3 regions of the Paenibacillus sp. EPM92 genome follow, and region 3 is predicted to be linked to each of the others. Evidence: riboswitches for the same ligand, from Rfam matches in the RefSeq annotation. Region 3 holds a riboswitch; each other region holds the start of a gene.
What was found. Region 3 has a riboswitch for cobalamin ahead of JMF85_RS16210 (5-methyltetrahydropteroyltriglutamate--homocysteine S-methyltransferase). Riboswitches for the same ligand answer to the same signal wherever they lie in the genome.
Positions count from the first base shown of each region.

Region 1: another riboswitch for cobalamin. It lies ahead of JMF85_RS25835 (ABC transporter substrate-binding protein); the one in region 3 lies ahead of JMF85_RS16210 (5-methyltetrahydropteroyltriglutamate--homocysteine S-methyltransferase).
Region 2: another riboswitch for cobalamin. It lies ahead of JMF85_RS27120 (S-layer homology domain-containing protein); the one in region 3 lies ahead of JMF85_RS16210 (5-methyltetrahydropteroyltriglutamate--homocysteine S-methyltransferase).

Region 1 is NZ_BCPS01000103.1:81,703-86,048, forward strand. Features, by position in the region: gene JMF85_RS25825 (ABC transporter ATP-binding protein) at 1-582, opposite strand, end outside; gene JMF85_RS25830 (FecCD family ABC transporter permease) at 681-1,724, opposite strand; gene JMF85_RS25835 (ABC transporter substrate-binding protein) at 1,724-2,743, opposite strand; cobalamin riboswitch at 2,918-3,131, opposite strand; gene JMF85_RS25840 (hypothetical protein) at 3,167-3,706, opposite strand; gene JMF85_RS25845 (aspartyl-phosphate phosphatase Spo0E family protein) at 3,828-4,097, opposite strand; gene JMF85_RS25850 (aminotransferase class I/II-fold pyridoxal phosphate-dependent enzyme) at 4,227-4,346, opposite strand, start outside.
Region 2 is NZ_BCPS01000109.1:50,610-54,955, reverse strand. Features, by position in the region: gene JMF85_RS27125 (methyl-accepting chemotaxis protein) at 1-1,549, shown strand, start outside; cobalamin riboswitch at 1,680-1,899, shown strand; gene JMF85_RS27120 (S-layer homology domain-containing protein) at 2,052-4,346, shown strand, end outside.
Region 3 is NZ_BCPS01000069.1:38,693-43,038, reverse strand. Features, by position in the region: gene biuH (biuret amidohydrolase) at 1-403, opposite strand, end outside; gene JMF85_RS16220 (hypothetical protein) at 733-1,065, opposite strand; gene JMF85_RS16215 (hypothetical protein) at 1,080-1,301, opposite strand; gene JMF85_RS16210 (5-methyltetrahydropteroyltriglutamate--homocysteine S-methyltransferase) at 1,456-2,559, opposite strand; cobalamin riboswitch at 2,747-2,944, opposite strand; gene JMF85_RS16205 (KamA family radical SAM protein) at 3,038-4,204, opposite strand.

The sequences.
Region 1 (4,346 bases), on a different contig from region 3:
GACGACCGTCATGCCGCACTCCTTCTGCCACAGGCGAATCCTATCCATCATCTCGAGCTGGAAGCCGATATCGAGGAACGTCGTCGGCTCGTCCAGCAGCAGCAGCTTCGGCTGCTGCGCCATCGCCTTGCCGAGCGCGACACGCTGGCGTTCTCCGCCGCTCAGCGCGTCGACCGGGCGTTCCCGCAGCGGCTCGAGCTTGAGCCAGCGAATGACGCGGTCGACCAAGGCGGCGGCGTCTTCCGCTTCATCGCCGAACCAGTTCTGATACGGGTAACGGCCCATCTCCACCACTTCCTGCACCGTGAAGCCAACCGGCGGCAGCGCATCCTGCTGCAGCACCGCGACCTGCCGGGCCAGCGCTTTACGCGAGTACTCGCCGACCGGCTTGCCCGAAAGCTTCACCGTCCCGCCGTCTATCGGCTCGACGCCGGCCATAGCCTGCAGCAGCGTCGATTTGCCGCCGCCGTTCGGACCGAGAATGCCAAACCATTCCCCCGGCTCCACCTGAAAGTCGATGCCGTTCAGAACTGTCCGCGCGCCGTACCGCTTCACCACCCGTTCCATCGCAACCTCGATCATGGCAAGTCCCCCTTCGCCGCATTCGCCAATCTCCGCCTAACCGCCGTCCAGCCTCCTCCTTCGTTTCCTAGCGTCCCCTTACCGTTTCCCTGCTGCGCTCACACCGCTTGGTCCCGAATGATGCGCTTTCGTCGTCGCAACAAATAAGCGAAGAACGGCGCGCCCATGAATGCGGTCACCACGCCTAGCGGAATCTCCGTCGGACTAAGCAGCGTGCGCGCAAGCGTATCCGCGAGCAGCACGTAGATGGCGCCGCCTATCACCGATAACGGCAGCAGCAGGCGGTAATCCGGCCCGGCGATCAGCCGCAGCAAGTGCGGCACGAGCAGTCCGACGAACGCGATCACGCCGGAGACGGATACGGCCGCCGCCGTAATTAACGTGGAAGCGATCAATACGATCAGCTTGGTGCGCTCGATGTTGACGCCTAAGTATGCCGCTTGCCGCTCGCCTAGCGCGAATACGTTCATGGCCCGGCCGTAACCGGTCAGCACCGCTACGCCAATTACCAGGTAAGGCAGCAATATCAACGTATACGACCAACCGCGAAGCGCCAAGCTGCCCATCAGCCAGAATATAATTTCATTGATGACCTGCTTCGACATCGAGACCATCAGCGAGACTAGGGCCGACAAAAACGCCTGCATCACCACACCCGATAAAATCACCGTTTCGATCCGCAGCTTGCCGTCCGCTCTCGCCAGCATCAGCACGACCGCAAGCGTTAGCGTTCCTGTACCGAAGGCGACCGCCGGAACGCTCCATTCGCCGAATACATACTGCAAGCCGAATAAGATAAGAAAGGAAGCGCCGACCGACGCGCCCGAGGAAACGCCGAGCGTGTACGGATCGGCCAGCGGATTGCGCAGCACCCCTTGGAAAGCGGCGCCAGCCAGTCCCAAGGCCGCTCCGACGAGCATCCCGAGCACGACGCGAGGCAGCCTGACCTTCCACACGATTTGCTCCGAAGACGTTTGCCAATCTACCGTTAAGCGCCCCTCCATGCCAGGCAGGTGATGCAGCAATATTTTCCAGACGTGCACGAAAGGCACCTGCACCGAGCCGACCGATAATGAGACGGTTGCGGCTAACAGAAGCAAGACAAGGCAAGGTCCGCCCCATAGCATCAGCTTCCGCTTCATTAGTTCACCAGTTCCGGATAAATCCCTTTGGCGATTTCCTTCAAGCCTTCCGTAATTCGCGGACCCGGACGGCTTGTCGTATCTTTATCGATGCCGGCCAGCTTGTTTCCTTTCACCGCTTCGAGCTGATCCCAGCCGCTGCGCTCGCGAATGATTTGGTCGAGCGTTTTTTTCGACTTGTCGTCGATCAAATTTTTCGGATACAAAATGACCTGCGGGTTTGCGGCGATGACTTTCTCTTCGCTCAGCTTGACGTACCCTTTCTCCGATGCGTATACGTTGATCCCGCCTGCCGTCTCGATCAGTTCGCTCAAAAACTCGCCCGAACCGACGGTATAGCCCGGGGAAAATTCGATGAACACTTTTTTCCTCTGCTCCGGCTTTACTGATTTTACAGCGTCGACCACGCTTTGCCGATCCGCTTTCATTTGCTCGACGAGCTTCCGGGCTTCTTCTTGGCGATCGAAAATTTCGCCCATTCTCTCAATGTTCGCCAGGACGTCGTCCATCGTTTTCGGCTGTACCTGATACAGATTGATCTTCAGCTCGCGCAGCTTGTCCACCGTCGGCGCTTTCATGGAAACGCCGGTCAGAACAAAATCGGCGCCCGCTCCGATCAGCGCTTCTTCGTTCGGCTTCGTGATGCTGCCGAGCTTCGGCTTCGTCGCAGCTTCCGCCGGGTAATCGCAATAATCCGAGACGCCGACGATTTTACTCCCGAGTCCGAGCGCAAACAAGATCTCCGTTTCGCTCGGTGACGTCGAAGCGATCCGCTCCGGCGCTTTCTCAAACACGAATTCCTTGCCTGTCGCATCCTGCACCTTCAGCGGGTATGTCGTCCGCTTCGCTTGCTCCGTTCCTTCCTGCTGGCTGCTCTGCGCTTTCGGCGGGTCGACGAGCTGACCTTGGTTCGGCGCGGTCGCCTTACTGCCGCAAGCAGCCAATGCGGCCGCAAGCGCTAAGCTGACGACGGCCGTCGTCAGCTTTCGCAAGTGTCGTTTCGTGCTGGTATTCATCATCTTTTCTCTCCTTCATTCATCATTGGCTAGAACGTTCCCTTGACTGAACATACAAAAAAACCTCCGCCTGCGGACGCGAATCCGGAGCAGAGGGCATGTTTCAGACCCGATCCCGGGTCGTAAAGACCTGGGGCCGGAGCAAACCGCCGCTGCGCTCCTTTTCCGCGAAAGGAACAAGCGTATGAAGTTCGGGCAGGTTTCCTGGCTTCCGGGCTCCTTTCGGCGCTTTCTCGCCTTCCCAACCGGCAATTGCCGGCAAGTGGCTATCAGAGAGAGCTTATCGCCCGGTTACAGTGGCGGGACCGCGCCGGAATCGCACCGGCTTCCCTTTTAACCTGCGAACCAGCGGCTTTCGCCGCCCGCAGGCACCCGAACCTTTATTTAGAACAACGCCGCTTATTGCCCAATCGTTCAGGACAACGGCTATTTTTGCGCAATGTGCTTCATCACTTGCTTCGCTTTTTCAATATCCGGCGCATTTTGCGGAATGAACGCGTACAAGTCTTGGCCGCCCAGGCCCAGATCGGCGAACCATGTCGTCTTCTCGACCGGGATGCCGAATAAGTGCTTTTCGAGCTTGCCGTCCGGATTCCCGTCCACCGGCAGTTCCAGCACTCCGTCCGGGAAGTCTTCCGCCTTCGCCAATTCGTCGAGCGGCACGTATCCACCCTGCTTACCCAAGCCCCGGAATTGATCGCCGGGAAGGATGAGAATACCGTTACCGGCCGCCGCAACCTCAATGATCATCTTCTCGAGCGAAAACATCGGGGAGACCGCGACTGCCACCGTTGGGGCTTCTCCCACTTTAGACACAAGGGCCGCTTCAAGCTTCTCCGCCGCACCGCCCGGCATGCTTGTCGATGACATGATAAAAATCGGCACGTCCGCTTTCGTTCCTCCGCCGCCGCATCCGGCCAGAAGCATAAGGACCAACGCGATGACCAGCCAGCTTCCTTTCCTCAAATCCTTTTCCTCCCATTTGCCGCGTTGCATCAAAACATTCATCTGCTAGGTCTCTATCGACCTATCTTACCATACCCGAAAGGCTTGTATCAAAATATAAGGAATAACGAAAAGAAGCCGTTCAGGAACGGCTTCCACGATGACGATTCATATATTCATTAATTTTAATGTCCAGTTCCATGCTAATCTCGACGACTCGAGGGGAAGTTAACGTATTCCCGCTTTGGACTAACGATTCCAGCTCTTGTCGCAGACGGTAAATTTCATCTTCTAAAGACGTTGCGGATGAGTTTGTTTTCCGTTTACCAAAAATCCACTTGGCATTGCGATCGTTCTCTTGAATCCATACGACGTTCAAATACTGCCGAAGCCGATATTCCGGAAATGCCATCGTTCATCCCTCCCGTTCCCGATCTTTAGACCTATGGATAACAGCTTCATAAAGGATTTATCTATGAAACTTCCATACATCTAACATACCAGTTTTGGAGAAACTTGAAAATGACTATTTTTGTCGAACCTACAACTTTTTCATGAAATTTCCTATTCGATCGATCGCTTCCGTCAATTGACTGACCGAATAGGCGTAGGAACAGCGTAAAAAACCTTCGCCGCCCAGTCCGAACGCAGATCCGGGCAC
Region 2 (4,346 bases), on a different contig from region 3:
CAAGCTCTTGGAAGGACACGCATGGTCCGAACGGTCAGAGGATATTCGGGTATTATTGGACCAGTTGCTTCAAAATGATGAATACTTCCTGGTCGTCGAGCATCACGGACTATCCGTTCTGCATACAAACCGGCTGCGCGAGGGGACGGTCTTCAATGATGTCGTTGGCTTGGCGGCTGCGCAAACGGACAAGCCGTTAGCTCAAATTTACCACCGTAACACCGGTGAGGTTATATTGGATGTTTCGACTCCTGTGAACATTCCGGGGGCGGGAGCTTCGCCTTATAATTTGCGGCTGGGTGTGATCGTGCAATCCTTATCTTTTCAGGCAACCTGGTACACCGTTTACAGTATTCCATTGCTGATTGCTTTAGGCGGCCTCGGGCTGGCCGATTCGTGGGGGGAACGCGCCGGGGCGGGCCTTCTTGTGCTGGCGGCGTTCGCCGGGACGGGCTTGTATTTTCATCGAACGGTGCTTCAAAGCTTGAAGAGCTGGATGGGCCGCATGAAAGCCATTTCTTCCGGCAAGCTGATGCCCGCTGCGGCAGGCTCCAGGCGCAATGAGCTCGGACAAGTTTCGTTTGAGATCAACAAAATTGTGATAGGGATGAGAGCGATCTTGTCCGACATGAAGGAGGCTTCCTCCACCGTGAATAAGATCGGGTCCGAGCAGGCCGACGAAATTCGGCAGCTGCTGTCTTCGGCTGAGCAGCTGGTAGCGAGCATGCAGGAAGTGAGCGCGGGAGCGAATGACCAGCTGCAGCTCATCGAACTTAACGGCAGCCGGATGCAGCAGATTCACGACAGAGTCAGCCGGGCCGGTCAAGACATGGAGCTTTCGGGCAAGATATCCGAGGAGGCCCGGACATCGTCGCATGCCGGGCTGGAGAAGACGCTGGAATTGCGCAATGACATGAATGACCTGCAGGAAACGAGCAAGCGGAGCGTGAGCTCGATGGAAGAGCTGGAGCGGCAATTGCAAGAAATGAGAGAGTTCATCTTGTACATGCGTGAAATTGCCGAACAGACGAACCTGCTCGCGCTGAACGCCGCGATTGAGGCTGCGAGGGCCGGCGAAGAAGGCAGAGGATTCGGGGTCGTTGCCGGCGAAGTGAGGAAGCTTGCCGTTACATCCAATGAGGTAGCGGAACGCGCGATCGGGCTGACGCACAATATGGCGCTGAAATCGAAAGAAGCCGCGGATGCGGTGAAAGCGGAACGGCTTGCCGTAGAACGGGGAATCCGAAGGATTGGCCAATTGAGCGATATGATTCGCCTTGTGGCCGACAAGTGCCGCCTGACTGCGGAGCAAGCGTCCGCGCATTCTGCGGAGATGCGTGAAATTCAGCTTGGGCTTCATTCGATGGAAAGCAGCATGCAGGCGATTCGGGATATTTCTCAACAGTTCACTGCGTCCGCCCAAGCGATGGCGAGCAGCGGAGAACGGCATCACATGGCTACCGAGCTTATTGCGCAGCAAGCGGATTTGCTCAAAAGCATTTCCGGAAATCTGCAGAAAATTACCGGCCGGTTTGTGATGGAATCCTGAAGCCGCCCGCTGTAAGCGAGTGGATCGAAGCGTACGGCGGGATGAGGCCCCGCGTCAGGACCGCGGGCGGTTGGCCCGCAAGAAATAGTTGGACGATGCTTGGGGATCGTGTTATTCTTTGTACATAATTGAATCATTTGCTCGGGTAGATGTCGAACGGGAGGCTAGCCATGCCGGCGTTCGGCGAACAGGGAAGTCCGGTGAGAATCCGGCACGGTCGCGCCACTGTAAGCGGGGAGCGGCTTCCATGATGTCACTGTCCTTCAGTTGGTTTAGGGGGGGCGGTTGGGATGACGGAAGTCCGGCTTCGATCCGCAAGTCAGGATATCTGTCTAACCCGAGAACACCGTCGCCTACGCGAAATTAGGAGAAGGGGGAACGGCAATCCGTCAGGAACGTAATATTGCCTGCAGGTTCATGCGTATCGGCATCCCTTCATAGAGAAGGGGTGCTTTTTTAGTTTAAGGAAGGTCAGTTTCAAGAGAGGGGAATAGGACAACAGATGAAGAGTAACAGATGGATCAACAAGATAAGCATGGTCCTGCTAAGCTGGTGCTTGCTCATATCCATGCTTGGCGGGCTGGCGCCTGCGTATGCGGATGGAGCGGGGAGAGGGCTTGTCACGGTTCCTCAGGCTATAGACGATGCGGCCGGCTACATCCTGGATGCGAATGGAGGCGCGCTTTCCGATTGGGATGCTTATGCGCTGGCTGCAGCCGGGAAGCAGGTGCCGGCTTCGTATTTATCATCCGTCCGCGAGCAGCTTCAGCAGAACGGCGGACGTTACAGCAAGGTAACGGACTATGCCCGGATTGCGTTAGGCGTAAAGTCGGCCGGAGGAAACCCCGAGCAGATCGCGGCCGGGTCGAGTTCGTACAATCTTATTGAGGGCATTTATAACAGCGATGTGCTGACTGCCCAGGGAACGAACGGCGCGATTTATGCGCTGCTGGCCTTGAGCGGCGATGCTTATCACATTCCGTTAACCGCGAAGTGGAATCCCGATAAAATCGTGGCATGGCTGCTCGCGCAGCAAAATGCGGACGGCGGATGGCCGCTTGGGGCCGGAGGGCCGAGCAGCATCGACATTACAGCGTCTGCTGTGAACGCCCTGGCCGCTCATACCGCGCACACCGGTGTCCGGCCGGCGATGGACCGCGGCATTCAATGGCTGTCCTCGCAGCAATTAGCGAACGGCGGATTTTCGGAGTATGGGGAAAATGCGGAAAGCACCGCACAGGTCATTCTCGCGTTGTCCGCTGCCGGACTCGACGCGCGCAGTTCAGGCTTCGCGAAGGCGAACGGCAACCCGCTTACCTATTTATTCGGTTACCGGCAAGGCGACGGCGGATTTGCCCATGTGGCCGGCGGTTCTTCCGACGGATGGGCCACGGTGCAATCGCTTGTGGCGCTGGCGGCCTTCCATACGGCTGTCAACGGTGACAGCGGATCGTATGAGGCGATCCTGACCACAGGGGGCGGAGCGCCTGCCGCAGCTCGCGTGACGGTTCATGTGGAAGGCCCCGCCGGTACGATCGCCGAAGGCTCCGCCGTTGCGGGGACTGCCTATGAGGCTGTGGCTCAAGTGCTGCATGCGCAGGGGGTTCCTTTTCAAGAGAGCGACGGCCATTTCATTCATACGATCAACGGAATTTCCGGTAAAAGCGACTACAGCACCTGGTGGTGGTACAATGTCAAACGCCAGGGCTCCTGGGATTATGCCCGCACGAATAACCTGGGCATGGCTGACTACTCCCTGCGTAACGGCGATGACATTTATTTGTACTATACAGGCATAAGTACCGCATTGGTGGATTCGATTAAGGTGGAGCCGGCGATGCCGGTTGAAGGCCAGGCAGTAACGGTTCAGGTCTATCGGTCGGTATGGGATTATGACGTTACAAGGGACGAGGTCGTCACGGTTGCCGCCAGCGTTTATGTAGAATTGGGCGGACGTAAGGTGGAGACGGACGCAAACGGATACGCGTTGTTCCCGTCCGGCTTGCCCGGCGGCACCTATCAAGCGGTTGTAACAGGCTATCAAGACGGGCTTGCGCCGAAGATCGTCAAGGATTCCAAGACGATTCAGGTCGGAACGGCGGCGATTCAAATTGAAGGAGCTTCAGGCACTTATGCCGAAGGGAAGGCGAGTTCTCCGAATTTGCTGGAAAGCGTTGTGCGGCTTCTAGATGCCAACCAGGTTCCTTACGAGCTTGAACACGCCAGCTTCGGAACGTACATCCAATCCGTCGGCGCTGATGCCGGGGCTTGGCTCTATGCGATCTACCGCCAAGGCAAGTGGAATCCGGGAATGGTCGGCGCGGATCAATATACGCTGCAGCCGGGGGACCGGGCGGTCGTTTATATTAGCGGATTCGACGCGGAGTGGAACTCGTCGACGTATTTGGTCGATTCGATTGCCTTGAATCCTGCACAGCCTAAGGCTAACGAATCGTTCACCGTTACGGTGAAGAAGACGCTCGCGGACAATAAGCCGGCTTCTCCCGCAGCCGGCATTCAAGTGAAGATCGGAAGCTTGACCGCCACAACAAGCAGTGAAGGCATCGCCACATTCGCCGGATTGCCTGCAGGAACCTATACCCTCGATATATCGGGCTATGTGACCGGTGAGGCGCCGAAAGTGGTACATACCTCGCAACCGGTGACGATTCAACCGAGAACCGGGGGCGGAACAGACGGAGGAACGGGTCCTGTCGTCAATCCGGTCGTATATGTGTCCGTAACCGGGGACAGCAGCATGGGGACGATCCTGCCTTCGACCTCGGTTTCCTTGCAG
Region 3 (4,346 bases):
GCTTGTCGATCACCGGTTCCCCTTCCAAAGGCTTTAGTTCTTCAATAATGTTCCAGCCCGGCTCCCCCCGAACAAGAATACGGCCCGCGGGCCCGGGAGAACCGATCTCCGCACCAATCTGTTTACTTCGCCATCTTTTGTTCGCAGGAAGATCGGAGAGATCGGGCTTATGCCCTTCCCGCGTATGAATGACCGTAAAACCTGGAATTTTCCGTACCCTCTCCAACAGCGCTTGAATAGGCTGAATGGCTCTTGCCGTCAAGGAAATGTCATAGCCCATCCGATCCACATACCCCCCTTTTCCACAAAAATCGATTTGCATATCGATGATGACAAGCGCCGTTTTCTCCGGCACAATCTTCCCGTCAAACGGCCAGTTGTACGGGTTCGCTTCCACTTGCATAAAATCACATCCCTTTCTCCCTGCTTAAACGATGATATATAACTTAACAAATGTTTGGGAAAAGGTTGTTATTGTATGATCCCCGTCCCTTATTGTTATATTATATGACGTAAAAAACCTGATTTCATTATCATCATTCAACAATTAATGGGGATTTTTATTGTGTCTTTTTAACAAAAAACGATTGATTATAAATATTGTGTCATTTTTTATTACATTGAAATCGTTTGTAAAATCATATGTGCAAAAAAAATAGACCTTTTTCCGGATATTCCGGAATAGAGTCTACTGCTTGTTTTTAACGCTTTCCTGACTAAAAAAGAGGGACCCTAGTCCCTCTTTCCGGTTAAAGATTGATTCAAAATTTGCATTTTTTCAATTTGATCTTTCGTTTCCTTCGTCCCTAGAGCGTGAATTTTTCGATAGATTTCTTGTAAGGCCATATCGTATCCGACGTTGGCCTGGTCGTAATGATAAGGAATGCCTGCCGCATGCGCTCTCCAAAAAGTGTCTATCTCGAAATCTTCCTCGACTTCAAACAACTCCTGAAGCTGCTTAATTTCTTCGTCGGTTGCCTCGATTTCTAATTCATAGGCGGCATCGCCTTGATTAGACATGATCGACCTGGATTGAACCGATACATAATACTTATTTCTCTCCATGTTAGTCCTCCGCGTTAATAAAAATAATACATCCAAATAGCGGCTCCGATCGCAAGAACAATCGGAAACAGCACATAAGCTATCATCATGGGGTTAGCGATGAAGTAATGCTTGACTGAAGTGGGATTCACTCCTTTATCCATTTCTTTGGTTCGCTGCCTCCGGATCAATACAATGGAAGCGATCAAAGAAATAACGATGATCAAGTAAGCCAAAGAAAGCAAAATTTTCAACATCGCATTATCGGACTCCTTAATTTAAAATTATTGTTATTTATTTTTCGTTAAAGAGATAAAAATTATGATTGACGGTTGACTCCTCAACCGGACTATTATTTGGAAAAAAATAAAAAACCTTGATTTCTCAAGGTTTTGTCACACCATTCCCGTATTAATTCCAAACGTCTTGTGCAATATTAACGACAAGACGTATTTTGTCCCACTGCTCCTCTTCCGTGAGAAGATTGCCTTCTTCCGTTGAAGCAAAACCGCATTGGGGGCTTAAGCAGAGCTGATCCAAGCTTACATACTGGGCAGCTTCATGAATTCTTGCTTTGATACGCTCCGGATTTTCCAGTTCACCGAATTTGGACGTGATTAATCCTAATACAAGTTGGATATCCTTTCTATTTACATGACGTAAAGGTTCAAATCCGCCGGATCGCTCATCATCAAATTCTAAAAACAGTCCGTCTACCTTGAGTTTGCCAAAAATAAATTCGGATACGCGATCATACCCGCCACTGGCCACATAAGTAGATTTAAAATTGCCCCTGCATATGTGCATCGTAATCTTCATATCTTCCGGCTTATTGGCTATCGATTCGTTAATAGCCCTGGTGAACAGCTGTGCTAATTGTTCCGCAGAAAAGCCTCTTGCCGCAATTTGTTCCTGACCTTTCTCGGAGAAAAATACGGACCACGAGGTATCATCCAATTGTAAATAGCGGCAACCGGCATCGTAGAAAGCCTGAATCGCTTTTTGATAAGCTGTGATCAAATCATTAAAAAATTCATCATAATTCGGATAAACGTCTTCTTCAATATGCCCTCTAAAAAATAACATGTTCGGACTAGGAATTGTAAATTTAGCAACATGATTGCCTGCAATTTGATGAAGGAATTTATAATCCTCGATCATAGGATGGTTATGAAAATCTACTTTACCTGTTACTTTCACTCCGTGAGCTTTGGTTTGAACACCCTGAAATTGAATCCCTTGCTCCGTTTCATAGAGCTCAACACCAACAAGCTGCGATAGAAAATCGAAATGCCACCAAGCGCGTCGAAACTCACCGTCCGTCACAGCGGCCAAGCCCAATTTTTTTTGCATGTCAACAAGCCGGACGATTTCTTCATCTTCAATGATACGCAATTGCTCTGCTGTAATTTCCCCATTTTGCTTTTGTAAACGCGCTTGTTTAAGTCGCTCCGGTCTTAAAAAACTACCTACATGATCTGCCCGGAATGGTCCTTTAGCCAGTACTGCCGTCATTTTGCACATCTCCTCTTCTAAAATAGGATGTAGTGAAGCCGGATTCACTCCACATAGGATGATCCAAATGAAAAACCATGCAAAAAAGACATCTTCACCTCAACAAAAAGAAGGAAAAGATGCCTATGATTGCATGCGAACAAGCAGCGGCCCGTCATTAACACTTTCCTATCTTCCGTAGGTTGAAGCAGTGTTGTCAGAACAGGCAGGTCTCCTGGCTCCGGAATTCACATCATCAGCGGCCTTCCCGATCCACGTTTATCAAGATCAGTGGCAGTATAGCTGAGACTCCTCCGTTACAGTGGCGGGACCGCGTCGGCTTTGCACCGGACTTCCCTATTAAGCTTTAGCTATAGCTAGAGCACCTTGTTCCCACAGGTTTTCAGTTGTAATTAATTAAGATCTTATCCTATTATCCTGTTTATATCAAGTTAGAATATAGCACAGCGATGCTTTATTACATGACTTATGTGGTTGTTCATCTAGCATGCGCTCGCGGCAGATCAGGGAGCTCATTCACCGAAATAACTTCATCGGTTTTCTTTTGGGGCTTCTGCCAATATTGATCGCTACCTGGCAGATCATCGAACCATGCCGCATCTTCAGGGCAATCCAACACCATGAACTTGCCGTATTCGTTATCCCGCGACTGGTGATATTTCAGATAGGCCTTTCCGTTATCAATAGCCAGAATTTCGATTTTGCCGGAGGTGTGACTCATGGATAGACGCACCCTTTTACCTAAGCCTGAAGTGCGCGCCTTGGCTTCTTCCACGATTCGGTACACTTGCTGCAGCGGCAGAACGAACTCGCGATTGCCGGCCACCGGACGATTGACGAAGAAATAATAGGGGGTTACGCCGGCCCATGACAGCTTATCCAGCAGCTCTGCCAATCGTTCGGGGTTATCGTTGATCCCTCTAAGAATAGGCGTCTGATTGACAACAATAGCGCCGGCTTGATGAAGAGCTTCAAAGCCTTTCTTGGCTTCGGCGGTAATCTCGCGAGGATGATTGATATGCGCCATCACATAAATCCGCTGGTTTACGCTTGAATGACGGCGGATGACTTCCAGCAATCGTTCGTCTTCATAAATCCGCATCGGATTAAAAACAGGTATTTTCGAACCGAGCCGTATAACTTTAACATGGTCGATTTCTCTTAACCGGCTCAGGATGCTTTCCAATTTGGCTGTTGCCAGAATCAAGCTATCTCCTCCGGTAAGCAGCACGTTGTTAATTTCCGGATGACTCGCAATGTAGGCTAGACCGGGATCCATATCTTTCGTCGCTTCATGAACGTCATTGCGAAAGAGTCGCTTCCGGAAACAATATCGGCAGTATGCACCGCATACTTCAGAAACCAGCAAGAGAGCCGTAGTCCGATATTTGTGCTGGCAGCCCGGCACTACGTAATTGGTATCCTCATCGGAGGCATCCCAGCGCCCATATTCGGATAACTCCCCTTCATTAGGGATGACCAGCTTTCGGATCGGATCTTCAGGATCGTCCCAATCAATCAGGTTCAAATAATAGTCGTTCACCCGAAATACAAACTTATCTGTAATCGGTTTAAGCTTCTTTCTTTCATCCTCAGGAATTTCCAGTATCTTATCAATATCCGTTATATATTTCGGCTGTGTCATATTTGCTCCTCCTACTACGAGTTTTTTCAAACCACAGACCTGATCTGTTCCCTCCTTTTCCTGGAATAAACGATTTGTGCTTTCTTTTAACAAGTAAAACAAAAAGACCCGATTCGAGACGAACGATATCGCAGCATGGCGA